Regions from separate parts of the Mesorhizobium sp. M0833 genome, predicted to be linked through region 2. Evidence: predicted binding sites of a transcription regulator. Region 2 holds the regulator's gene; the other holds the start of a gene.
What was found. The regulator LexA, encoded in region 2, represses DNA repair genes until DNA is damaged. The targets are predictions, from matches to a motif close to TGTTCNNNNTGTGTTCNG.

Region 1 (3,412 bases), on a different contig from region 2:
GGTACAGACCTTCCAGCTTCTGCGCCGTGTCGAGCAGCGTCTGTACGATCGGCTCGCGCTCGGCCTCCTCGGCAAAGCGCGGCTCGTTGGCGATGGCGTCGGCGAGCTTGACCGGATTGGCCGGGTTCGACGGCACCATCTTGCTCAGCTTGTCGACCTGCCCGTAAGGCATCTGCAGCACGCGGCCGACGTCGCGCAGCACGGCGCGCGCCTGCAGGGTACCGAAGGTGATGATCTGGCCGACCTGGTCGCGGCCGTATCTCTGCTGGACGTAGCGGATGACCTCCTCGCGCCGGTCCTGGCAGAAGTCGATGTCGAAGTCGGGCATCGACACGCGATCGGGATTGAGGAAGCGCTCGAACAGCAGCGAAAAACGCAGCGGATCGATGTCGGTGATGGTCGTCGAATACGCGACCAGCGAGCCGGCGCCTGATCCGCGGCCCGGGCCGACCGGAATGCCTTGCGCCTTGGCCCATTTGATGAAGTCGGCAACGATCAGGAAATAGCCGGGATATTTCATCTTCTCGATGACCCCGAGCTCGAAATCCAGCCTCTCGCGATATTGCTCGACTGTATAGCCGGGCGTCGGCCCGTGCGCCGCCAGCCGCGCCTCCAGCCCTTCATGCGCCTGCCTGGCAAGCTCCTGCGCCTCCGCCTTGACCGCTGCATCGGCGTCGGCGACATCGCGGCCGGCAAAGCGCGGCAGGATCGGGTTTCGTGTCTTCGGGTAGTAGGAGCAGCGCAGTGCGATCTCGACGGTGTTGTCGATCGCTTCCGGCAGGTCGGCGAACAGCCTCGCCATGTCGGCCTGGCTTCTCAGGAAATTGTCGGGCGACAGGCGGCGGCGATTATCGGCCGCAACCACGGAACCTTCGGCGATGGCGATCAGGGCGTCATGCGCCTCATAGTCTTCACGAGAGAAGAAAAACGCTTCGTTGGTGGCAACCAGCGGCAGATCGTGGCGGTAGGCGAGATCGACCGACGACTGCTCGATCGCGCGGTCGTAGCCGGAGACCCGTTCCAGTTCGACATAGAGCCGGTCGCCGAACAGGCCCTTGAGCGCCAGCAGCCGGGTCTCGGCTAGTTCACGGCGGTCCTCTTTCAAGGCATTGCCGATCGGACCGCGCGGCCCGCCGGTAAGGCAGATCAGACCGTCGGAATGGCCCTGCAGCATCTCGCTCGTCAGATGCACCGCCTCGCCGGGCGGTGTCTCGAGGTAGACGCGGCTGACCAGCCTGACCAGATTGCCGTAGCCGGCCTCGGTGGCGGCGATCAGGACCACCGGCCGCATCTCCGGCCCCTGCCGCCTGCGGTCGCGCTGGCTGTCGTTCGCCTCACCGGAAAAGGCGAGGTCGATCTGGCAGCCGATGATCGGCTGGATGCCGTCCTTCACTGCCTTTTGCGCGAATTCCAGCGCACCGAACAGATTGTTGGTGTCCGTGACGGCGATTGCCGGGCATTCGTCCTGCACCGCATGGCCGACGATCTTCCCGAGCTGCAAGGCACCTTCGAGCAGCGAATAGGCCGAATGCACGCGCAGATGAATGAACCGACGCGCCGCCGCCTCTGCCCGCGATGCCTTTGCATAGGCCTCGCGCAGCAAGGGATCGCGTGGAAGTCTCTCATCCGCCATGTTTTTTTCGCGCCGCCTAACAGGGACTCAGTCGATCAAGATGTATTGTCCGGCACCGGGTAACACGAGTCCAGCAGAAGCGATTGGGGCTTTGGACGTTTAGAGCAACCGCCGAAGCTGCCGATCTCCCCCCTCGTGGGGGAGATGTCCGGCAGGACAGAGAGGGGCGCAGTCCCGCCAACCTCAGGCCGGAAACACAAAACCCGCCACAGCGGGCGGGTCGTTGGAGCCATTTAGCACCATATGCAAATTATTAGCATAGCTGCCGGCACAAAGCAAGAACAAAATACGTTGTGAGGGCAAAAAAAGCGAATTCCGCACGCCCCTCGCCTTGTCCCTCCTCAAGCGAGCGTGCTCAACCAATTGCAGGATCGCGTTCCCTCGCTCCCCCTCCGTCCCGCCAACCTCAAGCAGATTACAGCCTCACGCGAATTCCATGATCACCGCATCGACGGCAAGGCTGTCGCCGGGCTTGGCGTTGAGCTTCGAGACGATGAGGTCGCGCTCGGCGCGCAGCACGTTCTCCATCTTCATCGCTTCGACCACGGCAAGCGTCTCGCCGGCCTTGACCTCCTGCCCCTCGGCAACGGCGATCGACACGACGAGGCCAGGCATCGGGCAAAGCAGCATCTTCGAGGTATCCGGCGCCACTTTTTCCGGCATCAGCCTTTCGAGTTCGGCGGTGCGCGGCAGCATGGCGCGGGCTGTCACCGAGATGCCTTTCCAGGCGATGCGGAACCCGTTCAGCACCGGCCTGACCTGCGCCGCGACCTTGCGGCCGCCGACCGTGCCGCGCCAGATGAGATCGCCCGGCCGCCAGTCGGAGTTCACGGTCAGTGCCTTGCCGTCGATTGTGAGGTCGAGCTCCATCGGAATGGAAATCATCCCTTCGACGATGGCGACCGAAAGATAGTCCGGGCCGATCTTCACCACCCAATCGCGTTTCAACGCGCCGGAATGCGGCGCCAGCCGCCCGCCCAGCCGGTCGAGCCGGTCGCGGCGCAGCAGTTCGACCGCGGTTGCGATCGCGGCCAGTACCGCGTTTTCTTCACTGTTCGGCGCAATGGGCGCGAAGCCGTCGGGATACTCCTCGGCGATGAACCCGGTCGATATCTGACCTTCTCGCCAGCGCGGATGCTGCATCAGCGCCGCCAGGAACGGTATGTTGTGCTCGATGCCGTCGACGACGAAACTGTCCAGCGCTTCCGACATGACGTCGATCGCCGCCAGCCGCGTTGGCGCCCAGGTGCACAGCTTGGCGACCATCGGGTCATAGAACATCGAGATTTCCGAGCCTTCGGTGACGCCGGTATCGTTGCGGATAACGATGTCGCCGAATTTTCCTTCCTCGGGCGGCCGATACTTCGTCAGCCTGCCGATCGACGGCAAAAAATTGCGATACGGATCTTCGGCATAGAGGCGGCTTTCCACCGCCCAGCCGTTCAGCTTGACGTCGCTCTGCTTGATGGCGAGCTTTTCGCCGGCCGCCACGCGGATCATCTGCTCGACCAGGTCGATGCCGGTGATGAGCTCCGTCACCGGATGCTCGACCTGCAGCCGCGTGTTCATTTCCAGGAAATAGAAGTTCTTGTCGCTGTCGACGATGAACTCGACCGTGCCGGCGCTCTGATAGTCGACGGCCTTGGCCAGCGCCACCGACTGCTCGCCCATGGCTTTGCGGGTCTTGGCGTCGAGGAACGGCGACGGCGCCTCCTCCACGATCTTCTGGTTGCGGCGCTGGATCGAGCATTCGCGCTCGCCGAGATAGAGCGTGCTGCC
Region 2 (3,412 bases):
AAATCGGCGTTGGCTTTGTCGAGTTCGACTGGCATCGCGCCGGCGGTGTGGCAGAGATCCCAGACGATCATCGCCCCGGCTTCCTGGGCCCTGCGCGTCAGCGCCGGCATGTCGCGCAGTTCGCCCGATTTGTAGTTGACGTGGTTGACCAGCACCACGGCGGTGCGTTCGTCGATCAGCTCCTCAATGGTCGGCGCGTCGACCCCCGAGAGGTGCAGCAGCGCATCTTTTCGCGTCGAAACCACACCCTCCGCCATGTAGAGGTCTGTCGGAAAACTATCGCCCTCGGCGACGATGGCCTGCCGCTCCGGTCGCATGGCCATGGCTGCGTGCAACAGCTTGTAGATGTTGACCGACGTCGTGTCGCAGACCACCGTCTGGCCGGCCGCGGCGCCGATCAGGCGCCCGAGCTGGTCGCCAAGTTCAAGCGGCATGTTGAACCAGCCGGCCGTGTTCCATGCGCGGATGAGATCATGCGACCATTCTTCGGTCGCGGCCTTGTACAGTTCATCGAAAGCGGCACGTGAAGCAGCTCCTAGCGAATTGCCGTCGAGATAGATCACTCCTTGCGGCAGCACAAAGCGGTCACGTATCGCGCGCAGCGGATCCGCGGCATCCATCGCCTTTACGGCCACGAGATCGGGAATTCCCGTCATGATTTGCCTGCTCCCCCAAAATCCAACGCAACGCCGGACACGCATCAACTGTTCTTCCATTACCGGGTAGCGCGTAGCAAGGCTCCACCGGCGAGAAGCAGCCTGACTAGGCGGTGGAAACCGGGACTTAACCCCGAGGTTGGCGCTTTGAGTTCGTTTCGTTCACGGTGCATTGACCAAACCGCACATTCGATAGGGGTTCACTTCCGTGCCCTTTGCCGGCGGACGGCCGATGCCAATGCGCCCTTCCGGGACGCCAGAAGGGCGCAAACGAAAGCAGAATCAAGGCGATGAGGCTCGCGGCGGCGAAAATACGGTACGCCGGTAGGGGACGTCGTTTGTTTCCCGAGCCTTAACGTATTCATTAAACTTTAAACAGTTGCGGAACACAACTGGAACAGATAGTGTCTGTTCTGGGTTTGTTTTCTGATTCTGTTGGGGGTCGCTATGCTGACACGCAAACAACACGAACTGCTTATGTTCATCCACGAAAGGTTGAAGGAAAGCGGTATCCCACCTTCCTTCGACGAGATGAAGGAAGCGCTCGACCTGGCTTCCAAATCCGGAATCCACCGACTGATTACGGCGCTGGAGGAGCGCGGCTTCATTCGCCGTTTGCCCAACCGGGCCCGTGCGCTGGAGGTACTACGCCTGCCTGACTCGATCGCCCCCGGCCTCAATGCGGCACGCAAGTTCTCGCCGAGTGTCATCCAGGGCAGTCTTGGGCAAGGTGCCCCTCGGCAGGGCAAGCCGACATCGTCGCGCGTCCCTGCAGCCGGCAATGACGACGATGTCGTCGCCGCCGTTTCGATCCCGGTAATGGGCCGCATCGCCGCTGGTGTGCCGATCGATGCTATCCAGCACCAGACGCATTCGATTTCGGTGCCGCCGGATATGATCATGGGCGGCGAGCATTATGCGCTCGAGGTCAAAGGCGATTCGATGATCGAGGCTGGCATTTTCGACGGCGACACGGTGATCATCCGCAACGCCGATACGGCGAGCCCCGGTGAGATCGTGGTGGCCCTGGTCGACGAGGAGGAAGCGACGCTGAAGCGGTTCCGCCGCAAGGGCGCCTCGATCGCCCTGGAGGCCGCCAATCCGGCCTACGAGACGCGCATCTTCGGACCAGACAGGGTCAAGGTGCAGGGCAAGCTCGTTGGGCTGATCCGCCGCTACTGAGTTGCGCCCTTGGTGCCGGCTTTTGGATTGTCGGCCCTGCGGTATGGCGGCAGGCCGCGCGCCGGGCGTGAAAATTTCCGCTGCACGTGCCAAGGCCGGTATGATTTTTCGACGGCGAAGCGGATTTCGGCGCGTGTTGCCGCTTGTGGATCGAAATAGACGGCCGCACTTCCCGCGCGCGCCAGTTGCCGTTTGGTGACGACGAGGACCAGCCGGTCGTAGTAGCAAGGATTATGGGCTGTGGCGTCGTCGATGACGATCAAGCTGGCGAAGGCGCAGGCTGGCCGTGCGGTATCGCGGTCCTTGGCTTGCGCAATGATCGCGCCGGATGGATGCCTGGCGAGGCAGAGACCGTCCGTGCAAATGAACGGCATGCCCGGCGGTAGGTCGGCCGGATCGGCAATGTCGAATTGCGGATCGTTCTTTCCAGGTGTTTCCGGCGCGACGATAGCCTCTGATGTGAGCGCGCGTTTCCAGTTGTCGATGGTGAACTCATTCGGGCGTGCCCGGTTGACCGCGAGCTCACCGCTGCCGATCGGCAGCGCGACCAGCCGTGCGTCCTCCGAGATCAATACGTCGGGTACGCGCGTCTGCGTTGTCGTTAGCAAGCCGGCGAGCGCAAAAGGAAGTGCCGCGAGCCGCAACCAGGTCGTCGCCATGCTGGCAATGACGAGGGCGATCGTCACCAAAAGGACAGATCTCAGCGAAATCAGTCCGACCGCATCGATCGGCGAGCGCTCGGAGATCCACCCGGACAGGGCGATCATCGCCGTCAGCCCCTTGCCCATCACGTAGAGGAAAGGCCCATCCGCGCCGAACGGCATCGCCAGCGCGCTGAGCACGGCGAAGGGCATGACGACCAGTGAGACGATAGGCATGATGGCCAGATTGGCGAACAGGCTGAGCGGCGCTACGCGCTGGAAATGCCATATGGCGAAAAGCGCCGTGGCGCTCCCTGCAATGATCGAGGTCATCGCCAGGCCGCCCATGCCCAGCAGGACCTTTCGAGTGGCCAAGCGTAGCGGCGATCGCCGGGGCGGCGGCGTGGTGGCCCTGCCGGTGCGGTAATCGGACCAGCCGGCATAGGCGCCGACAAGGGCCGCCGTCGCGGCGAAGGACATCTGGAAGCTCGGACCGACCACCTCGTGCGGCGACACTACGATGACCGCGATGGCCGAGATCGCCAGATTGCGCATGGTGAGCGCGGCCCGGTCGAACAGCACGGCGATGAGCATCACCGCCAGCATGATGAAGCTGCGTTCGGCCGCCACCACAACGCCGGAAAAGACGAGGTACGCCGCAATCGAAAAAAGCGCGGCGGCTGCGGCATATTTCTTGACCGGCCGTCGCGATGAGAAGTCGGGAAACAACGCAAAGGCGCCGCGCAGCAGCGCCATGATGGTGCCGGCGACCAACGCCATATGCAGCCCCGAGATGGAGATGATGTGGTAGATGCCTGTACGCCGCATCGCTTCGTTGATCTCCTCGGGAATGCCGGCGCGCACGCCAACGATCAGCGCAGCAGCAATCTCGCCCTCGGCGCCGCCGATGCGGCTGCGGATATGGTCGGCGAT

Region 1: dnaE (DNA polymerase III subunit alpha) is a predicted target of LexA. The motif match lies at 1,900-1,917, and genes of this name have one in related genera.

Annotation. Positions count from the first base shown of each region.
Region 1 is NZ_JAMYOQ010000006.1:192,410-195,821, reverse strand. It holds gene dnaE (DNA polymerase III subunit alpha) at 1-1,633, opposite strand, end outside; gene NKH98_RS09740 (acetyl-CoA carboxylase biotin carboxylase subunit) at 2,057-3,412, opposite strand, start outside.
Region 2 is NZ_JAMYOQ010000013.1:45,472-48,883, reverse strand. It holds gene kynU (kynureninase) at 1-656, opposite strand, end outside; gene lexA (transcriptional repressor LexA) at 1,104-1,838, shown strand; gene NKH98_RS16690 (ComEC/Rec2 family competence protein) at 1,832-3,412, opposite strand, start outside.